3 regions of the Leclercia sp. G3L genome follow, and region 3 is predicted to be linked to each of the others. Evidence: predicted binding sites of a transcription regulator. Region 3 holds the regulator's gene; each other region holds the start of a gene.
What was found. The regulator CRP, encoded in region 3, controls carbon source genes, mostly activating them, when cyclic AMP is high. The targets are predictions, from matches to a motif close to ATGTGANNNNNNTCACAT.
Positions count from the first base shown of each region.

Region 1: a site for CRP is predicted at 3,927-3,944, ahead of rhaS (HTH-type transcriptional activator RhaS). Genes of this name have one in related genera too.
Region 2: a site for CRP is predicted at 2,565-2,582, ahead of LRS40_RS14435 (CidA/LrgA family protein). Genes of this name have one in related genera too.

Region 1 is NZ_CP088265.1:1,242,603-1,250,041, reverse strand. Features, by position in the region: gene yiiM (6-hydroxyaminopurine reductase) at 1-21, opposite strand, end outside; gene sodA (superoxide dismutase [Mn]) at 98-718, opposite strand; gene rhaT (L-rhamnose/proton symporter RhaT) at 1,006-2,040, shown strand; gene rhaR (HTH-type transcriptional activator RhaR) at 2,041-2,889, opposite strand; gene rhaS (HTH-type transcriptional activator RhaS) at 2,962-3,798, opposite strand; gene rhaB (rhamnulokinase) at 4,100-5,569, shown strand; gene rhaA (L-rhamnose isomerase) at 5,566-6,825, shown strand; gene rhaD (rhamnulose-1-phosphate aldolase) at 6,921-7,439, shown strand, end outside.
Region 2 is NZ_CP088265.1:2,736,056-2,743,494, reverse strand. Features, by position in the region: gene licT (BglG family transcription antiterminator LicT) at 1-455, opposite strand, end outside; gene dusC (tRNA dihydrouridine(16) synthase DusC) at 613-1,545, opposite strand; gene map (type I methionyl aminopeptidase) at 1,636-2,415, opposite strand; gene LRS40_RS14435 (CidA/LrgA family protein) at 2,631-3,029, shown strand; gene LRS40_RS14430 (CidB/LrgB family autolysis modulator) at 3,026-3,721, shown strand; gene cdd (cytidine deaminase) at 3,850-4,734, shown strand; gene sanA (outer membrane permeability protein SanA) at 4,863-5,576, shown strand; gene mglC (galactose/methyl galactoside ABC transporter permease MglC) at 6,008-7,018, opposite strand; gene mglA (galactose/methyl galactoside ABC transporter ATP-binding protein MglA) at 7,034-7,439, opposite strand, start outside.
Region 3 is NZ_CP088265.1:1,556,316-1,563,754, forward strand. Features, by position in the region: gene pabA (aminodeoxychorismate synthase component 2) at 1-228, shown strand, start outside; gene LRS40_RS08750 (aspartate aminotransferase family protein) at 316-1,536, shown strand; gene LRS40_RS08755 (YccS/YhfK family putative transporter) at 1,613-3,700, opposite strand; gene crp (cAMP-activated global transcriptional regulator CRP) at 3,757-4,389, opposite strand; gene LRS40_RS08765 (OsmC family protein) at 4,699-5,103, shown strand; gene LRS40_RS08770 (phosphoribulokinase) at 5,193-6,062, opposite strand; gene LRS40_RS08775 (YheU family protein) at 6,093-6,311, opposite strand; gene LRS40_RS08780 (hydrolase) at 6,308-7,330, opposite strand.

The sequences.
Region 1 (7,439 bases), 310 kb from region 3:
TACATTAACGGGATAGTTCATCGCGGCTCCTTGTGCAGATTGTGGGTATAAAAAAAGCGAGTCATCAGACTCGCTTCTCACAGGCGGCTTTGCAACCTTATTTTTTAGCGGCGAAACGTGCTGCTGCTTCGTCCCAGTTCACCACGTCCCAGAAGGCTTTGATGTAGTCCGGGCGACGGTTCTGGAATTTCAGGTAGTAAGCGTGTTCCCACACGTCCAGGCCCACGATTGGGAAGCCAGACGCGCCAGAAATTGCTTCGCCCATCAGCGGGGAATCCTGGTTCGCGGTAGAAACCACAGCCAGTTTGTCGCCTTTCAGTACCAGCCACGCCCAGCCAGAGCCGAAACGGGTCGCAGCGGCTTTTTCAAACTCAGCTTTGAAGTTATCAACGGAGCCGAAGTCGCGCTCGATAGCGGATTTCAGGTCACCCTGCAGGGTGGTGCCGGTTTTCAGGCCTTTCCAGAAGAAGCTGTGGTTAGCGTGGCCGCCAGCGTTGTTACGCAGTACGGTTTTCTTGTCAGCTGGCAGTTGATCCAGTTTGGTGATCAGCTCTTCAGCAGGCAGGCTGGCGAACTCTGGCAGGCTTTCCAGCGCCGCGTTGGCGTTGTTAACGTAAGTCTGGTGGTGTTTGGTGTGATGGATCTCCATCGTCTGCTTGTCGAAATGCGGCTCAAGGGCGTCGTAAGCGTACGGCAGGGATGGCAGGGTATAGCTCATAATCATCTCCATTATAGTCGGGCGGCAAACGTGTTAATGCCGCGTAAGCAGTTGGTTCATTATAGTTAATTAAATGATATTGAAAATGTTTATCAATGCCGTAGTTTTAATAAGGTTATTCAGTTTTGATAAATAACGAATTTGTGAGTCTGCTCACGCGGTTAACGCGTTGATTGCCATTCAAAACGAAGGTGCGGCAACCTACCGAAGGTACCCAAACCGCCTAATTTTTACACTCATCAAGTCGGCGGGAAGCTACTGACTATAAAAACGATGAGGATGTAAAAATGAATCATGTGATTACGATGGGTATTTTCTGGCATTTGATAGGCGCGGCCAGTGCAGCCTGTTTCTATGCCCCGTTTAAAAAGGTTAAAGGCTGGTCATGGGAAACCATGTGGTCCGTTGGCGGTACCGTGTCATGGCTGATTTTACCCTGGACCATTAGCGCCATGCTGCTCCCGGATTTCTGGGGTTACTTCTCTTCCTTCAGCGCCTCCACCCTGCTGCCGGTGTTTCTGTTTGGCGCCATGTGGGGCATCGGCAACATCAACTACGGCCTGACCATGCGCTACCTTGGCATGTCGATGGGTATCGGCATCGCGATCGGCATTACGCTGATTGTCGGCACCCTGATGACGCCGATCCTCAACGGCAACTTCGACGTGCTGATCAACACCGAAGGCGGCCGTATGACGCTGTTGGGGGTGCTGGTGGCGGTGATCGGCGTGGGTATTGTCACCCGCGCAGGTCAGTTGAAAGAGCGCAAAATGGGCATCAAGGCAGAGGACTTCAACCTGAAGAAAGGCCTGGTGCTGGCGGTCATGTGCGGCATCTTCTCAGCGGGGATGTCGTTTGCGATGAACGCCGCCAAACCGATGCATGAAGCCGCAGCCGCGCTGGGGGTCGATCCGCTGTACGTCGCTCTGCCAAGCTACGTGGTGATCATGGGCGGCGGCGCGCTGGTTAACCTCGGCTTCTGCTTTATTCGTCTGGCCAAAGTGAAAGATCTGTCGGTAAAAGCGGATTTCTCACTGGCAAAATCGCTGATCGTCACCAACGTGCTGCTCTCGGCGCTCGGCGGCCTGATGTGGTATCTGCAGTTCTTCTTCTACGCCTGGGGCCACGCCAGCATTCCGGCGCAGTATGACTACATGAGCTGGATGCTGCACATGAGCTTCTACGTGCTCTACGGCGGGCTGGTGGGCTTGATCCTGAAGGAGTGGAACAACGCCGGGCGTCGTCCGGTGGGCGTGCTGAGCCTGGGCTGCGTGGTGATTATTATCGCGGCCAACATTGTCGGCCTTGGCATGGCAAACTGATTACGCGGCCTTTCGACTGCGATGACGCCATTGTACCGGCGTCATCGCTACCTCCCGGTTAAACACCACCGAAAAATAATTACTGTCCTCAAAGCCACAGCGCATCGCCACTTCGCTGACCATCAGCTCCGTATGCTGCAGCAGATACTGGGCGTGGCAGATGCGCAGCTGGCGCAAAAAGTGGTTTACCGTCATCCCGGTCTGGGAGCGGAACTGCTGGCGCAGGGCGCGCTCGCTGCACTGCTCCTGTTCACAAAACTTCTCCAGCACGAAGCTTTTGTTCAGGCTGCCCGCCAGGGTGGTGATCAGCTTATCGAGCAGGGCTTCCTGGGCAGTGGCTGAGGGGTTATCAGTGGCGTAACGATGGCGATTGAGGGTCATTACCAGTTGGGCGAAGAGCAGCTCCGCCATCTGGTTAGCAGCAGGATCGCTTTTCTGGCTCTCCTGCTCCAGCTGGGAGATCACCTGGCGCACCTGGGTCATGCCGTTGCTGCTTAAGCGCCAGTGCGGCGTACTCTTTGCTTCATTAAAACGGGGGATATTGGCGGCCCAGTCGACGTTGAGTTTCAGCCTTTCCGGGCAGTAAATGACGTTCTGCAACACCAGGTCGTTCACTGAGGCGTAGGAGTGTTTATCTTCGGCGCGGATGTAGAATAGATCCCCGCGGGTAATGCGGTAGGGCCGATCGTTGAGAACGTGCAAACCGTTGCCGCGCCAGACCAGCACCAGTTCACAGAACTCATGGGTGTGCTCAGCAAAGACGTTTTGCGGATAGCGATCCGCCACCGCGACGGCCTGGCCTGCGGAGGTAAAAAAATCATCTTTACGGAGAATTAACTGAGCAACCACACCATCACCTCAACGGCCAATAACCTGACATTATTAGCCTTTTTGCGGTGAAAAACGGTGACTGCCTTCGCGTTACTGAAGTGAAGCGTCCTTGCCGTGGCGAATGTCACGCGGCGACCAGTTAAACTCGCGGCGAAAAAGCGTCGAAAAGTGGTTACTGTCGCCGAAACCGCAGCGATAGGCGATATCCGTCACGCTTTCGTCGGTATGGCGCAGCAGGTGACGGGCTTTGATTAAACGCAGCCGGTTGAGATAGCGCTGGGGCGTCAGGCCGGTGTGCTGCTTAAGCTGGCGATGCAGGGTGCGCAGCGACAGGGAAAAATCATCCGCCAGCGTTTCCCAGCAGACATCCTCAGCAAAGTGATCTTCCAGCCAGGCCATCAGCTGGTTTAACCGCGCGTCGTTATTGTCCAGCCCTTCCACCAGGCTACTGCGGCGCAGCAGCACCAGTAGCTGCATAAACAACAGCTCCCGGGTGGCAATAGCGTGCGTTTCCTGACCGTCTTCGCTCTTCTCCATCTGGCTTACCAGATGACGCACCTGCTGGAGCGTGGATTGATTCACCCGCCAGTGTGACGGATAGTGCCCGTCCTTTTCCTGCGGCAGCAGCTGGTTCAGCCCGGAGAGAAACTGGAACGCGTCCGGGGAGCGGTAGAGCACATTGGTCAGGCACAGGTTGTCGGTATGTTCATACAGGTGCCTGTCATGGTCGCGCACAAAGCACACCGTGCCGCCGCTGATGGTGTACGGCTGGCCGTTAAATACGTGAATGCCCGTCCCGTGCTCAACGATAACAATCTCATGAAAATCATGATGATGCTCTGGAAACGCTGCCTGAGGGAGCCGTGGCTCAATCGCGACAGGCGAACCTCCCGCAGGAAAAAAATCCACGCTGTGTAGTACGGTCATAACGGCCCCCACCAATGAGAAATGTTCTCAAAATAGTAATTAAGGCTCTCCGGACTCACCTTAAATTTTCGGCAGCAAACCTCGCAAAAGCTGTCTGTTTTTCAAGAAACAGGCGGAAAGATCAGGAAATGCGGTAACCATCACATTGCCCACAAACCCCGCCATTACTGGAAACTGTGAACTTCCTCACGTTCATCTTTGCTTTCTTGCCAGCCGCAGATTTCGTCTGTCAGTGGCGAGAAGGTGGCTTTTTCTTCCCTTTCTTACACTCATCGCCAATGACTTAAAGAAGGACCCGACCATGACTTTTCGCCATTGTGTGGCAGTCGATTTAGGCGCATCCAGCGGCCGCGTCATGCTGGCCACCTGGGACTGTAACCAGCGCACGCTTTCGCTTCGTGAAATGCACCGTTTTGCTAACTGCCTGCAAAAGCAGGATGGCTTCGATACCTGGGATATTGACGCTCTGGAGACGGAGATCCGTACCGGCCTGGCCAACGTCTGCAATGAAGGCATTCTCATTGACAGCATTGGCATTGATACCTGGGGCGTTGACTACGTGCTGCTTAACAGCCACGGCGAGCGCGTCGGCCTGCCAGTCTCCTATCGTGATAACCGTACCGATGGCGTGATGGCGCATGCTATTGCCCAGCTTGGCAAAGAGAGCATTTACGGGCGCAGCGGCATCCAGTTCCTGCCCTTTAACACGCTGTACCAGCTGCGCGCGCTGGTTGAGCAACAGCCGGACCTGGCCGCCAGCGTGGCGCACGCGCTGCTGATCCCGGACTATTTCAGCTATCGCCTGACCGGCAATATGAATTGGGAATACACCAACGCGACCACCACCCAACTGGTTAATATCAACTCGGATAACTGGGATGAAAAGCTGCTGAACTGGACCGGCGCCTCGCCCGCCTGGTTTGGCACACCAACCCACCCGGGTAATGTGATCGGTCAGTGGCTTTGCCCGCAGGGCAATCACATTCCGGTGGTCGCGGTGGCAAGCCACGATACTGCCAGCGCGGTCATCGCCTCTCCGCTTGCCAGTAAAGACGCCGCCTATCTCTCCTCCGGTACCTGGTCGCTGATGGGCTTTGAGAGCAAGACTCCGTACACCAGCGATGCGGCAATGGCGGCGAACATCACCAATGAAGGCGGCGCCGAAGGCCGCTACCGGGTGCTGAAAAACATCATGGGCCTGTGGCTGCTGCAGCGGGTGCTGAAAGAGCAAAACATTACCGACCTGCCTGCGCTGATCGCCGAGACCGAAAAGCTGACGGCCTGCACGTTCCTGATCAACCCAAACGACGACCGCTTTATCAATCCGGCGCACATGAGCGTCGAGATCCAGGCCGCCTGCTTCGAGGCCGGACACCCGGTTCCTTCCCGCCCGGCCGAACTGGCGCGCTGCATTTTCGACAGCCTTGCCCTGCTGTATGCCGACATTCTGCACGAACTGGCTGACCTGCGCGGTAAGCCGTTCAGCCAGCTGCATATCGTGGGCGGCGGCTGCCAGAACCAGCTGCTCAACCAGCTTTGTGCCGATGCCTGCGGTATTACCGTAGTGGCGGGCCCGGTTGAGGCCTCTACCCTCGGCAATATCGGCATTCAGCTGATGACCCTGGACGAGCTGACCAGCGTGGACGATTTCCGTTCGGTGGTATCCGCGAATTACGGCCTGACCACCTTCACACCCAATCCCTGCCATGAAATTGCCCGCTACCGGGCGCAGTTTCAGCAAAAACGACTGACTAAGGAGCTTTGCGCATGACCACTCAAATTGAACAAGCCTGGGAACTGGCTAAACAGCGTTTCGCCGCCGTGGGCGTGGATGTCGAGGAGGCTCTGCGTCAGCTCGACCGTCTGCCCGTCTCTATGCACTGCTGGCAGGGCGATGACGTCGCCGGTTTTGAGAATCCGGGCGGCGCGCTGACCGGCGGTATTCAGGCCACCGGTAACTATCCGGGCAAGGCGCGTAACGCCGCCGAACTGCGGGCCGATCTGGAGCTGGCCCTGAGCCTGATCCCGGGGCCAAAACGCCTGAACCTGCACGCCATCTATCTGGAGTCCGACACGCCGGTCGATCGCAATGCCATCAAGCCGGAACATTTTAAGAACTGGGTCGAGTGGGCCAAAGCCAACAAGCTGGGGCTCGATTTTAACCCCTCCTGCTTCTCGCATCCCCTGAGCGCCGACGGCTTTACCCTCGCCCATGCCGATGACGAGATCCGTCAGTTCTGGATCGACCACGTGAAGGCCAGCCGTCGCGTGTCGGCGTACTTTGGCGAGCAGCTGGGCACCCCGTCGGTGATGAACATCTGGATCCCGGACGGGATGAAAGACATTACCGTTGACCGCCTCGCCCCGCGTCAGCGCCTGCTGGCCGCGCTGGATGAAGCGATCAGCGAAAAGCTGGACCCGGCGCACCACATCGACGCCGTGGAGAGCAAGCTGTTCGGCATTGGCGCCGAGAGCTACACCGTGGGTTCCAACGAGTTCTACATGGGCTACGCCACCAGCCGTCAGACCGCGCTGTGCCTGGATGCGGGACACTTCCATCCCACCGAAGTGATCTCCGACAAAATATCCGCCGCGATGCTGTATGTGCCGCACCTGCTGCTGCACGTCAGCCGTCCGGTGCGCTGGGACAGCGACCACGTGGTGCTGCTGGATGACGAAACCCAGGCCATCGCCAGCGAGATCGTCCGCCATGACCTGTTTGACCGGGTGCATATCGGCCTCGACTTCTTCGACGCCTCCATCAACCGCATCGCGGCCTGGGTTATCGGCACCCGCAACATGAAGAAAGCCCTGCTGCGCGCCCTGCTGGAGCCGACCTCCGAGCTGCGCGCGCTGGAAGCCGCAGGGGATTACACCGCGCGTCTGGCACTGCTGGAGGAGCAAAAATCACTGCCGTGGCAGGCGGTATGGGAAATGTACTGCCAGCGCAACGACGCCCCGGCGGGCAGCCAGTGGCTGGATACCGTGCGGGCGTATGAGCAGGACGTATTAGCCAATCGTAAGTAAAGACATTGCCCGGCGGCGCTTCGCTTGCCGGGCCTACGGGTAAAAGTAGGCCGGGTCAGCGCAGCGCCACCCGGCATTTTCAAAGGAAACACAGAATGCAGACCATCACCCAATCCTGGTTCGTTCAGGGCATGATCAAAGCCACCTCCGACGCCTGGCTGAAAGGCTGGGACGAGCGCAACGGCGGCAACCTGACGCTGCGCCTGGATGACGCGGATATTGAACCCTTTGCCGCCGACTTCCATCAGAAGCCGCGCTATATCGCCCTGAGCCAGCCGATGCCGCTGCTCGCCAACACGCCGTTTATCGTCACCGGTTCCGGCAAATTCTTCCGCAACGTGCAGCTCGATCCCACCGCGAATTTAGGGGTGGTAAAAGTGGACAGCGACGGCGCGGGCTACCACATTCTTTGGGGACTGACGGACGAAGCGGTGCCAACCTCTGAGCTGCCGGCCCACTTCCTCTCCCACTGCGAACGTATCAAGGCCACCAGTGGGAAAGATCGCGTGATCATGCACTGCCACGCCACCAACCTGATCGCCCTGACCTTCGTCCTGGAGAACAACACTGACGTTATTACCCGTCAGCTGTGGGAAGGCAGCACCGAGTGCCTG
Region 2 (7,439 bases), 1.2 Mb from region 3:
GCTTCATCTTCGCCCAGCTCCACGCCCAGCCGTTGAGCGATGATGGCCCGCGCCTGCTGGCCCAGCTCAAACTCTTTCGGGTAGAGCCGCTTAATGTCCCACAGCAGCACGTTTTTGATCGCCAGCCCTTTCTTCTGCCGCTCAATCGCAAAGTAGCAGTGGTCGGTTAAGGTGATGTACAAACTCTCCTGCAGTTTCCCCAACCGCTGCGCCGCCAGCCCGATGATGCGGTCGCAGGTGGTCATCACTTCCAGCGGGATCTGGCTGAGTAACTCCCCCAGCCGTTGCACCAGCTCGTCGCTTTGCAGGGCAAACACTTTCTCGATATTCGCTTTCGGGACCAGGTCGCCAGGGTGCTTTTGAAAGGCCAGCCCACGGCCCATCACGACCTGTTCGCGCCCCTGTTCATCCAGAACAACCACCACATTATTATTCAGTATTTTGGCGATTTTCATTTCATGCCCCAGAAACAAAAAAACCTGACCTCCGGCAGATGCCAGAAAATCAGGTTTTGCCTGCCGCAGCAGTAACAATCCAGTTAGCGCACTTTACCAGTTTCGTTCGATGCCACAATGCGCCCCGCTAAAAAACGTGACGCAGATCGACGTTGGCCTATTTTGACTGAATAACCCGGGCGATCTCCGCCGAGGTTTGCAGGGTGCGGATCTCCTGAAACAGGCCCAGGGCATCGTCGTACTCTTTCCGCAGGTAGCTCAGCCACTGCTTGATACGCGCTACATGGTACAGACCGGTGTCGCCCTGCTTTTCGAGGCGGGAGTACTTCTTCATCAGCGTCACCACTTCCGGCCAGGGCATGCGCGGCTCGTTGTATTTGATCACCCGGCTGAGGTTGGGCACGTTGAGCGCTCCGCGCCCGATCATGATGGAATCGCAGCCGGTCTCTTTCATACAGGCCAGCGCGCTCTCGCGATCCCAGATCTCGCCGTTGGCCACCACCGGTATGGTCAGCCGTTGGCGGATCTCGCCGATGGCCTGCCAGTTAATGCGCTCGGCTTTATAGCCGTCCTCTTTGGTACGGCCATGAACCACCAGCTCGCTGGCACCCGCCTGCTGCACCGCGTCGGCAATTTCAAACTGCCTGTCGCCGCTGTCCCACCCCAGACGCACCTTCACCGTGACCGGCAGATGGGAGGGCACCGCCTCGCGCATCGCTTTCGCGCCGCGGTAGATCAGCTCGGGATCTTTGAGCAGCGTGGCCCCGCCGCCGCTGCCGTTAACCATTTTCGACGGACAGCCACAGTTCAGATCCACGCCCCAGGAGCCCAGCTCGACGGCGCGGGCGGCGTTTTCCGCCAGCCACTCGGGATATTGTCCCAGCAGCTGTACGCGCACCAGAGTGCCTGAGGGGGTGCGGCTCTGGTGATGCAGCTCCGGGCAAAGTCTGTAAAACGATTTTACCGGCAATAACATATCCACCACCCGCAGGAACTCGGTGATGCAGAGGTCATAGTCGTTAACGTCGGTCAGCAGCTCACGCACCAGCGAATCGAGCACGCCTTCCATCGGTGCCAGTAATACACGCATATCAGTACCCGTAAAAAAAGACGCGCTATAGTAGCCGCTCCCGCGAGAGGTGGGAAGCGTCAGGGAAGATATGCGTGTGGGGCTGCGGTCTTATTCAGGGAGCGTCTCTTCAGGGCGCAGGGTTAGCACCTCAAAACCGTCTGCCGTTACGGCGATAGTGTGTTCCCATTGTGCAGACAGCTTTTTGTCACGGGTCACCACCGTCCAGCCGTCCTTCTTCGTTTTGATCCGGCTGTCGCCCTGATTGATCATCGGTTCGATAGTGAAGACCATCCCCTCCTGCAACACCGGCCCTTCGCCGGGTTTGCCGTAGTGCAGGATCTGCGGCTCTTCGTGCATCTCTTTACCAATGCCGTGCCCGCAGTACTCGCGCACTACGCTGTAGCCCTGGCTTTCAACGTATGACTGAATAGCGTGGCCAATGTCGCCCAGCGTGGCGCCCGGTTTGACGGCCTTAATCCCCTTCCACATCCCCTCGTAGGTCGCTTTCACCAGCCTGCGGGCCAGGGGCGAAACCTCGCCGATAAGATACATTTTACTGGAGTCGGCGATCATGCCCGCGTTTTCGAGGGTGATGTCGACGTTGACGATGGCACCCGATTTGAGATGCTCCGACTCCTTCGGGATACCGTGGCAGACCACGTCGTTGACCGAGGTGTTCAGCACGTAGGGGTAGTCATACTGCCCTTTGCTGGCCGGACGGGACTTAAGCTCCTCGACGATAAACGCCTCGGCGCGATTGTTGATCTCCATGGTTGATACGCCAGGCTTAATAAATTCGTCCAGCATGGTGAACACCGAGGCCAGCAGTTCACCCGCGTGGCGCTGGCGGGCCAGCTCGTCGGCGGTTTTAATGACAATTGATGGCATTGATTACCTCCAGTAAAGGGTTAGGGCCGGATTTGGGCATCATTATCTTTATCTGCCGATCGTATATTGTCAGCGCCGCGTTGTCTCCTGCGGTTTGGGGAATTGCCCAACGTTCCAGAAAGTAATGTCTGGTATGCTCAAAAGTCATGATGTGATCCGTAGCACGTTTCCGGTTTTAATTGTATGATGAATGCGTTCCATTAAGGACTTTCACCATGAAGAAATCACTGATCGTTGTCTGGCAATACCTGCGCGCCTTCATCCTGATTTATGCCTGCCTGTATGCGGGTATTTTTCTCGCCTCCCTGCTGCCGATCACCATTCCCGGCAGCATTATTGGCATGCTGATCCTGTTTGTACTGCTCGCGCTGCAAATCCTTCCGGCAAAATGGGTTAAGCCCGGCTGCTCGGTGCTGATCCGCTATATGGCGCTGCTGTTTGTGCCGATCGGTGTGGGGGTAATGCAATATTACGACCTGCTGAGCGCGCAGTTCGGCCCGATATTTGTCTCCTGCACCATCAGTACGCTGGTGGCGTTTTTAGTGGTGAGCTGGAGCACGCATCTGGTGCACGGGGAACGTAACGTGGTTGGGCAAAAAGGACAGAAAAAATGATGGTCAATATCTGGTGGTCCCTGCCGCTCACCGTGGCGGTATTCTTCGCCGCCCGCAAGCTGGCGGTGCGCCTGAAGTTCCCGCTGCTTAACCCCCTGCTGGTGGCGATGGTAGTGATTATTCCGTTCCTGCTGTTGACCGGCATCCCCTACGCAAAATATTTCCAGGGCAGCAAGGTCCTCAACGATCTGCTGCAACCTGCGGTGGTGGCGCTGGCGTTTCCGCTGTATGAGCAACTGCACCAGATCCGCGCCCGCTGGAAGTCAATCATTACCATCTGCTTGGTGGGCAGCGTGGTGGCGATGATCACCGGCACCTCGGTGGCGCTGCTGATGGGGGCAACCCCGGAAATCGCGGCCTCTATATTACCTAAATCCGTCACCACACCGATCGCGATGGCGGTGGGCGGCAGCCTCGGTGGCATCCCGGCAATCAGTGCCGTGTGCGTGATTTATGTCGGTATTCTCGGGGCGGTATTAGGCCATACGCTGCTGAACGCCATGCGTATTCGCACCAAATCTGCGCGTGGTCTGGCGATGGGGACCGCATCTCACGCCCTCGGCACCGCCCGCTGCGCGGAGCTGGATTATCAGGAAGGGGCGTTCAGCTCCCTGGCGCTGGTGATCTGCGGGATCATGACCTCGCTGATTGCGCCGTTCCTGTTCCCGATTATTCTGGCGGTAATGGGCTAAAATTTGCGACGCGTCGCGCATTTTTCATTTGAGTTTCATAAGTTGCACACATAATGAGATCTGAGTCACATATAAAGCCTCGGCGGCTCCGTACACTACCGATCCATTAACCTTTATGAGGCAACGCCATGCATCCACGTTTTCAATCAGCTTTCGCTCAGCTTGCAGAGAATTTGCAGTCAGCCCTGGCCCCGGTTCTGGCGGATGCACACTTCCCCGCCCTGCTGACGGCTGAACAGGTCACCGCACTGAAACGTGCCACCGATCTGGATGATGACGCGCTGGCCTTTGCGCTTCTGCCGCTGGCGGCGGCCTGCGCCCGCGCCGACCTGTCCCATTTCAACGTGGGTGCCATTGCGCGCGGCGTAAGCGGCACCTGGTACTTCGGCGGCAATATGGAGTTTCTCGGGGCGACCATGCAGCAGACCGTGCATGCCGAACAGAGCGCCATCAGCCACGCCTGGCTGCGCGGCGAAAAATCCCTGCAGGCCATCACCGTGAACTACACGCCGTGCGGCCACTGCCGTCAGTTTATGAACGAGCTTAACAGCGGTTTGCAGCTGCGCATCAACCTGCCGGGCCGCGATCCGCATACGCTGGCGGATTACCTGCCGGACGCCTTCGGGCCGAAGGATCTGGAGATAAAATCCCTGCTGATGGATGAGCAGGATCATGGCTACGCCGTGAGCGGGGACGAGCTGGCCCAGGCCGCTATCCGCGCCGCCAACCAGTCGCACGCCCCCTACAGCAACTCCCCGAGCGGAGTGGCGCTGGAGTGTCGCGATGGCCGCATCTTCACCGGCAGCTATGCCGAGAACGCCGCCTTTAACCCGACGTTGCCGCCGCTGCAGGGCGCACTCAACCTCCTCAGCCTCAACGGTTACGACTACCCGGATATTCAGCGCGCCATTCTGGCGGAAAAAGCCGATGCTCCGCTGATCCAGTGGGATGCCACCGCGGCGACGCTGCGCGCGCTGGGTTGCACCAGCATCGACCGCGTATTGCTGGCGTAAGCCTCTGATGCGGGCAGCAATGCCCGCATAATTGATGAAAATCCCCCCAATTAAACCGCCGTTTCTTGCGCTTACCAGACGGGTAAAGTAGCCTGAGTGAAATTTCACCTTTGGTAAGAGTCATCTGTATGTTAAAGCGCGTGTTATACAGCCTGGTTGCCCTGATCGCCATCGTGCTGTTGACTGCGCTGGGCCTCGACCGCTGGATGAGCTGGAAAACAGCCCCCTATATCTTTGATGACCTTCAGGATCTGCCCTACCGTCAGGTTGGCGTGGTGCTTGGCACCGCCAAGTATTACCGCACCGGGGTGATCAACCAGTATTACCGCTACCGCATTCAGGGTGCGCTCAACGCCTACAACAGCGGCAAGGTCAACTACCTGCTGCTGAGTGGCGACAACGCTCTGCAGAGCTACAATGAGCCGGTCACCATGCGTAAAGACTTGATTGCCGCAGGCGTGGACCCGGCGGATATCGTGCTCGACTACGCCGGTTTCAGGACCCTCGATTCCATTGTCCGCACCCGTAAGGTGTTTGATACCAACGATTTCATCATCATCACCCAGCGCTTCCACTGCGAGCGCGCGCTGTTTATTGCCCTGCATATGGGCATTCAGGCGCAGTGCTATGCCGTCCCGTCACCAAAAGACATGCTCACCGTGCGGGTGCGTGAATTTGGTGCCCGTCTGGGGGCGCTGGCCGATCTCTATGTCTTCAAACGCGAACCGCGCTTCTTAGGCCCGCTGGTGCCGATCCCGGCGATGCTGGAAGTGCCGGAAGATGCCCAGGGTTATCCGGCAGTGACGCCGGAGCAGCTGCTGGAGATGCAGAAGAAGAAATAAACCTCGCCGGGTGGCGGCTTCGCCTTACCCGGCCTACAAAACCCCGCAATACCGTAGGTCCGGCAAGCGTAGCGCCGCCGGGCATCAGCCGCACCGCTGCCATATCGCCGGGTGGCGGCTTCGCCTTACCCGGCCTACAAAACCCCGCAATACCGTAGGCCCGTGCAAGCGCAGCGCCGCCGGGCATCAGCCGCACCGCGGCCATATCGCCGGGTGGCGGCTTCGCCTTACCCGGCCTACAAAACCCCGCAATACCGTAGGCCCGGCAAGCGTAGCGCCGCCGGGCATCAGCCGCACCTCTGCCACATCGCCGGGTGGCGGCTTCGCCTTACCCGGCCTACAAAACCCTGCAATACCGTAGGCCCGGCAAGCGCAGCGCCGCCGGGCATAAAAAAACCCGCATTACGCGGGTTTTTTTGTTATCAGCAATCTTATTTCTTACGCGCGTACTTCAGGGAGTCCAGCGCAACGGCGAAGATAATGATCGCGCCCTTGATGATGTACTGCCAGTACGGGTTCACGCCGATATAGGTCAGACCGTAGTTGATAACGGTGAAGATGATAACACCGGTTACCACGCCCAGTACGGTACCCACACCACCGCTGAACGACACGCCACCGACGACGCACGCGGCAATCGCATCCAGCTCATACATAAAGCCGAGGTTGTTGGTGGCAGAGCCGATACGGCCCGCTTCCAGCAAACCACCGAACGCGTAGAACACGCCGGACAGGGCATAGATCACCAGCAGGTTCAGCGCCACGTTAACACCGGAGACTTTCGCCGCTTCCGGGTTACCGCCGATAGCGAAGATGTTCTTACCGAAGCGGGTTTTGTTCCACAGCACCCAGACAAAGGCCACCGCAATCAGGGCATAGAAGGTGATGTAAGAGAGGCGGAAGCTACCCAGCGCGATAAAGCCCTGCGCAAAGGTGGAGAAGCCGCTGTCGAAACCGGAAATCGGCGATGCACCCACGAAGTCGTAGTACAGGGAGTTGATACCGTAAACGATGATCATCGTACCCAGGGTGGTGATGAACGGCGTTACGTTCAGGTAAGCGATGATGATGCCGTTAATCAGACCAATAATCGCACCGATAGCACAGACAATCAGGACCACCAGGATGATGGGCATGGTCGCCATTTCCGGGAACACCTTGTTGGCGTTTTCCATGGATTGCAGAAGCGTTGCCGCGACAACCGCCGCCAGGCCAACCTGACGACCGGCTGACAGGTCGGTACCCTGGGTAACGATCAGGCCCGCCACGCCCAGGGCGATAATAATACGTACAGAAGACTGAGTCAGAATGTTACTTAAGTTCAGCAGACTTAAGAATGTCGGATCCTGGAAAATAATAATGGCCAGCAAGACTAAAAGAACAACGTAAATACCGCCTTCTTTCAGATAAGTAAGAAAACTTTTCTTATTTAACGCACTCATGAGGAGCCCCTAATCTTAAAGGTGCAAAGACGCAAGACGCAAAATTTCGTTTTGCGTTGTCGTTTTGGTTTCAACAATTCCGGCAACGAGACCATTGCTCATAACCAGAATACGATCTGTGATCCCTAACAATTCCGGCATTTCGGACGAAATAATAATAATCCCTTTATCTTTCTTGGCTAATTCAGCAATCAGCTGATAAATTTCAAATTTTGCACCAACGTCGATACCACGGGTTGGTTCATCCAGCATCAGAATTTCAGGCTGGGTTAATAACCAGCGTCCAATAATTACCTTTTGCTGGTTACCACCGGAGAGCGAACCAATTTGCGTGCGATGTCCTGGGGTTTTTACGCGCATCGAGTCAATTACCCACTGGGTATCGCTCTTCATGCGGGAATTATCCAACAGGCCGATCTTG
Region 3 (7,439 bases):
GGGGTCTTCTCTGGCCTCAATAACCCCCTTACCGTGACCCGCTATCACTCCCTGGTTATTGACCCGCCCACCTTACCCGACTGCTTTGAAGTTACCGCCTGGAGCGAGACCCGGGAGATTATGGGTATCCGCCACCGGGAATGGGATCTGGAAGGGGTGCAGTTCCATCCGGAAAGTATTCTCAGCGAACAGGGTCACCAGCTGCTGGCTAATTTTCTGCATCGTTGATTTTTAGTTGCCATAAAGTGATTTTTTAAGCATATTTCGTGATTATATTTTCACTTTTGCTTCTTGCTTAAAAAAGGGTGGGGTTACATGGCAACTGAACAATCTGCAATTACGCGCGCAACATTCGATGAAGTTATCCTGCCAATTTATGCACCGGCTGAGTTTATCCCGGTGAAGGGGAAAGGCAGCCGCGTCTGGGATCAGCAGGGTAAAGAGTACATTGATTTTGCGGGTGGTATTGCGGTGACGGCGTTAGGCCACTGTCACCCGGCGCTGGTCGAGGCGCTCAAAACGCAGGGCGAAACCCTGTGGCACACCAGCAATGTCTTTACCAACGAACCGGCGCTGCGTCTGGGGCGTAAAATTATCGACGCTACCTTTGCCGAGCGCGTGCTGTTTATGAATTCCGGCACCGAAGCCAACGAAACGGCCTTTAAGCTGGCGCGCTACTACGCTTCCACCCGCCACAGCCCGTTCAAAACCAAAATCATCGCCTTCCACAACGCCTTCCATGGCCGGTCGCTGTTTACCGTGACCGTGGGCGGACAGCCAAAATATTCTGATGGCTTTGGCCCGAAACCGGCCGACATTATTCACGTCCCGTTTAACGATCTGCATGCGGTGAAAGCGGTGATGGACGATCACACCTGCGCGGTGGTGGTGGAGCCGATTCAGGGCGAGGGCGGCGTAATGGCGGCGGCCCCGGAATTCCTGCAGGGGCTGCGCGAGTTGTGCGACCAGCACCAGGCCCTGCTGGTGTTTGATGAGGTGCAGAGCGGCATGGGCCGTACCGGGGATCTGTTTGCTTACATGCACTACGGCGTGACGCCAGATATCCTCACCAGCGCCAAAGCGCTCGGCGGCGGTTTCCCGGTCAGTGCGGTGCTGACCACCCAGGATATCGCTTCGGCGTTCCACGTGGGTTCTCACGGCTCCACCTACGGCGGTAACCCGCTGGCGTGTGCCGTGGCTGGCGCGGCGTTTGATATCATCAATACCCCAGAGGTGCTGAGCGGCGTCAACACGAAGCGCGAGCAGTTTGTGCAGCACCTCCAGCAGATCGATGCCCGGTATGATGTCTTCAGCGATATTCGCGGCATGGGGCTGTTGATTGGCGCCGAGCTGAAGCCGCAGTACAAAGGCCGGGCGCGCGATTTCCTCTACGCTGCCGCCGGTGAAGGGGCAATGGTCCTCAACGCCGGGCCGGACGTGATGCGCTTCGCCCCGTCGCTGCTGGTGGAAAGCCAGGATATCGATGAAGGGATGAACCGCTTTGCCGCCGCGGTGAAGCGCGTGGTTCAGAAGTAGCTGTGTTGCCCGGCGGCGCTACGCTTGCACGGGCCTACGGTTTTGTAGGCCGGGTAAGCGCAGCGCCACCCGGCATTTAGTACGGCGTCCGCTTCAGCCGTCGAATCAACCAGATCCCATGATGCGGGCGTTGACGCCATGCCACCGACGAAATGGTGTGCATGGTGTTCAGATGCCCAATGGTGCGCTGCAGATGCTGCTCCAGCGTACTCATGGGGTCTTGCGTCAGGGTCTCTGGCGCTTCCAGAATATTGCTGTCCCCGCTTTCGCCCGGCGCGTCATACTCCAGACGCTGCTGGCAGCGCTGAAGCGCAATTTCACACGACTGCAGATATCGCTGCGCCAGGTCTGGCGTCAGCATCGTATGCTCCCGCGCCAGGGTCGTCATCGCGTTGATATGCTCGACGATAAACTGGCTGTGCGTCACCCACAGCTTCATGTCCGCCAGATACGCCGAATTGAAGCCCGGCTCCTGCATCGCCTGGTTCAGAGAGTTGAACAGCGCGTTGTGCGCCTGATTGACCTTCATGCGTTGCCACGCCAGCGGCGTCGGCTGCGGATCGTCGCTGAGGATCAGGCGGATAGCCTCCTGATCCGCTTCCAGCGCGTCGTGGGCATTCTGCCGCAGAAGCCCGCTCTGCCACTGCGGCCATAGCCAGACCATCCCCCCGAAGGCGATCAGGCAGCCAATCAGGGTATCGGCCAGCCGGGCGACAATAAACTGCTCGCCGTTCAGGGTCAGCAGCTGCAGGGTGTACACCGCCGTGACCGTAAAGCCCACCGTCGCCCAGCCGTAGCTCTTGCGAATGATCAGGTAGCTTACCAGCGTCACCATCAACATCCCGGCAAGGGTGTAGCCTTCCGGGACGTGGAAGTGCAGGGTCACGCCGGCAATAATCAGCCCCGCCAGCGTGCCGGCCGCCCGGTGGAGAATACGCACCCGCGTCGCGCTATAGCCGTTTTGCGTCACCAGCAGCACTGTCATTAAGATCCAGTAGGGTTTCGGCAGGTGCAGCGCCACGCCCATCAGGCTGGCGATACTCAGCATCACGCTGATGCGCGCCGCGTTACGCAGGGCGGCAGACTTCAGCGACAGATAGCTTCTCAGAGCGGGGATCAGCGGCAGGCGTTTCTGCTTGTCCGCCATCAGGTCGCGCGGGTAGAGCGGGCGCTGGGTGCGCAGCACGCGGGCAATACGGCTGAAGTGCCAGGCGCAGAACTGACCCACCGGGTTATCCGGGTGCTGGCGGGCAATTTTCTCCAGGGCGCCGAGCTGCTTGTCCATGGTGAAGCGGGTGGGGTAGCGATGATAGAGAATGTCGTCAGCCAGCACCCGCAGGCGTGCCGCAACGGTCTGCGCGTTCCAGCGGATCACCGCTTCAGCGTGACTGCGCTCCACCAGCTTCTGCACCTCCTTCGGGTGATGCAGGCTGACGGAGATGTGCTCCTGTAGATCCAGCCCCACCTGGAAGGTGCGCAGCAGGCGTTTGTATTCATGATTCCTGTTGGCCGCCAGCATATGCAGCTGTTGGTAACAGAGGCTGATCAGGTCCACTACCTTCTGCTGGCGGGCCAGCAGCGGGGGCAACGATTTTTCAGGGTCGGTGTGCTGCGTCAGCAGGGTGTATTTTGCTTCGCAATAATCCGCCAGCTGTTGATAGAGCATGCTCAGCGACTCACGCAGCGGCTGTTCACGCCACATCCAGAACCAGAACCAGTTAAACAGCCCGTACCAGAGGGTGCCCAGCGTATAGAGGAGTAGCGGTTCCCAGACCGGCATATTCCCCGCCAGGCTCAGGGTAAAGATGGCCGCAATCAGCGAGGCGGGCAGCAGTCGCGCATGCAGGGCGCTGATCTCAGCCGTGACCCCTAGCGTCATCGCCAGCACGGTCAGAATCAGAGGCAGCGGAATATCCCGCGCCAGCAGCAGCTGTACGGCCAGGCTACAGCCCGCGAACAGGCAGCCGCCAATAGTCAGACGTTTAAAGAAGCGCTTATGTGGCGTGCCCAGACCGGCAATGTTGCAGCAGGCAGGAACGAGAGAGAAGAGCAGGCCGTGTTGCAGATGACCGAAGATCAGACCCACAGCCACAGGGAGACACAACACCAGGGTTTGCCGCAGTGCGTAGTTAACTTCCGGGTGATAAATGAGCCTGCGCCACATGGGGATAGAGACAAAAACGGCGTGTCATCGTGCGATGCCACGCCGTTTTAGCGGAATTAACGTGTTCCGTAAACCACGATGGTTTTACCGTGGGCGGAAATCAGGTTTTGATCTTCCAGCATTTTCAGGATACGACCCACTGTCTCACGAGAACATCCGACGATCTGACCAATTTCCTGACGGGTAATTTTAATTTGCATACCGTCCGGGTGGGTCATAGCGTCTGGCTGTTTCGCCAGGTTCAGCAGGGTCTGGGCAATACGGCCCGTTACGTCGAGGAAGGCGAGGTTACCCACTTTCTCGGACGTGACCTGCAGACGGCGAGCCATCTGCGAAGAGAGGCGCATCAGGATATCCGGATTCACCTGGATCAGCTGGCGGAATTTCTTATAAGAGATCTCAGCCACTTCACAGGCCGTTTTTGCACGAACCCAGGCGCTACGCTCCTGACCTTCTTCAAACAGGCCCAGTTCGCCGATAAAGTCTCCCTGATTCAGGTAAGAGAGGATCATCTCTTTGCCTTCTTCATCTTTGATCAGCACTGCCACTGAGCCTTTGACGATGTAGTACAACGTTTCCGCTTTTTCACCCTGGTGAATCAGCGTGCTCTTCGATGGGTACTTATGAATATGGCAATGAGACAAGAACCATTCGAGAGTCGGGTCTGTTTGCGGTTTGCCAAGCACCATGCGCTGTTATCCTCTGTTATAAGCTGTCTCCAGAGTCTGGCTATGTACCTGTACTCTGGGGTTGCAATCGAATTCTTCCCCCTGCCTGGGGTCTGGCTGGCACAATAATTAGCAGCCTGTAATGTGTGATGTCCTCTGCATACATGTGTAACGTCAATGTATTACTGTAGCATCTCGACTGTTTTAGCATAGCTTTTGCCGCGTGTCTCCTGGTGTCTCGCTTCAGCTTGATGCAGGTCGACTTCCGTTGTCAGAATTGTTACTGGCGCGTAATCTGTCAGGAAAAATGCAATCCTGGAGTTAATAAAAATGCAAGCACGTGTGAAATGGGTTGAAGGGCTAACGTTCCTCGGTGAGTCGGCTTCCGGGCACCAGATTTTGATGGACGGTAACTCCGGCGATAAAGCGCCAAGTCCGATGGAAGTGGTCCTGATGGCGGCAGGAGGATGCAGCGCGATCGACGTGGTGTCGATCCTGCAAAAAGGGCGTCACGATGTGACCGACTGTGAAGTGAAACTGACCTCAGAGCGTCGTGAAGAGGCGCCGCGCCTGTTCACCCATATCAACCTTCACTTCGTGGTCACCGGCAAAGCGCTGAAAGACGCGGCGGTATCCCGCGCGGTCGATCTTTCTGCGGAGAAGTACTGCTCCGTGGCGCTGATGCTGGAGAAAGCGGTAAATATTACCCACTCGTATGAAGTGATCGAGGCGTAAGCCTTGCTAAAACGCCGGGCGGCACTTCGTTTGCCCGGCCTACAGAGCCCGTAGGCCCGGTAAGCGTAGCGCCACCGGGCAACAAGGCTTCAATCGATTTTCTTGCCTTCCATCAACCGCTGCACCAGCGGCATCATGATTAACTCCATCGCCAGCCCCATCTTCCCGCCCGGAACCACCAGCGTATTGATATGCGAAATAAACGAACCCTGTAGCATCGCCAGCAGCCAGGGGTAATCGATATTGTCCAGATTGCGGAAATGGATCACCACGAAGCTCTCGTCCAGGGACGGGATAGCCTTGGCGGCAAAGGGGTTCGAGGTGTCTACGGTCGGAACGCGCTGGAAGTTAATGTGGGTGCGGGAAAACTGTGGCGTCAGGAAGTTAATGTAATCTTCCATTGAGCGCACCACGGAGTCCATCACCGCCTCGCGGGAATGACCGCGCTCGCTGGTATCCCGCGTCAGCTTCTGGATCCACTCCAGGTTAACAATCGGCACCACGCCCACCAGCAGATCGACATGGCGCGCCACGTCGTGTTGCGGCGTGACCACCCCGCCATGCAGGCCTTCATAAAACAGCACGTCGGTGGGTTCCGGCAGCGGCTGCCAGGGTGTGAAAGTGCCCGGCACCTGGTTCCAGGGCACCGCTTCGTCATAGGTGTGCAGGTATTTGCGCGCCTGACCGGTGCCGCTTCGCCCGTATTCAGCGAAGGTTTGCTCCAGCAGGCCAAAGTCGTTGGCATCCGGGCCAAAGTAGCTGATGTGTTTGCCGAGATCGCGGGCCTTGCGGATCGCCATATCCATTTCAGGGCGGGTAAAGCGGTGAAAACTGTCGCCTTCCACTTCCGCGGCGCGCAGATGCAGCTGCGAGAAGATCTTACGAAAGGCGAGGCTGGTGGTAGTGGTACCCGCACCACTCGACCCTGTAACGGCAATAACCGGATGTCTGGCGGACATAGCAACTCCCTGAATGGAAAGATGTCGCGGTTAACCGCGAAATTGATTGCGAGGCATGATGTTGACGGTTTCGTGCAGCTCGGACCATACGACCAGCACCTCACCGCTTTGCAGCTGGCGCCTGACGTCGGCAACCTTCTGCTCAAGCGAAAGCTCCTGTTCACCATAATCGGTGCCTTCGCGTAACACAAAGCTTTCAATCAGATTATCCAGCGTTTCGGGAGCCAGATCTTGCCAGGGAATAATCATCTTATCGGTTCCAGGTATGTGGTCAGCCAGTCCGGGATACGCGTTTCCAGCCACATCGTCGGGCGACGCAGCGTGCCGCCGACAAAACCCACGTGTCCGCCGTGTTCGGTCAGCTGATACTGCACGTTAGCGGGCAAAAATTCCTGCGCGGGTATCGAGTGATGATCCATAAAGGGATCGTCTTTAGCATGAATAATCAGCACAGGTTTCGTGATGTTGCTGAGCAACGGCATGGCGCTGCACTGGCGATAGTAGTCAATAGCATCGGCAAAACCGTGAATTTTGGCGGTGATCAGATCGTCAAATTCGCGCAGGCGACGCACTTTCTTCAGCTGTCGCAGACTGACCGGCAGCGTATCCGGGTATGCCTTCAGTTTGCGTGCCGCATTGGCTTTGAGCAAGTTAAGCAGATAACGCTGATAAACGCGCGAAAAGCCCTTATCCATATGATAGCTGCAGTGTTCCAGCATGAACGGAGCAGAGACGATGGCGGCGGCGTCCAGAGGAATATTGTCGCCCTCTTTTGCCAGCAGGCAGGCGAGCATGTTTCCGCCCAGCGAATAGCCCACCGCCGCCGTGGGGGCCGGGCCGTGGGTCTCTGCCAGCCAGCGCAGGAACCAGGTGCCATCTTCTGTTTCGCCGGAATGATAGATGCGTTTCTGGCGATTGGGTTCGCCGCTGCATCCCCTGAAGTGCATCACTACCCCCAGCCAGCCGCGCGCTTTCGCTGCCTGAATCAGGCCGTGGGCATAGGGGCTGTGCAGGCTGCCCTCGAGGCCATGAAAGACCACCAGCCGGGGTTTGTGCCGGGCCTGAAGCGGATCTTCACTCCAGGCTAAATCAACGAAGTCATCATCCGGCAGGTCAAGGCGCTGCCAGACGGGGGTGAAAAGCACTTTACGACGGATGAGGCGCGGCAGCATGGTCTGCAGATGGCGATTAGCCACGCCCCGCATGGGGACAAATTCTGCGCTCTCGTCGGGTGCAATGTTGAAGTCTGATGGAATGATTTGGGCCATAAAGGTGATGCTAATTATTGTCTGTTATTTACGATACCTTCCGAATTGTACCCCGTTTAGCCTGGTTTTCCGAAACATGAACTGATCCCGATCACAAATATTTACCTTG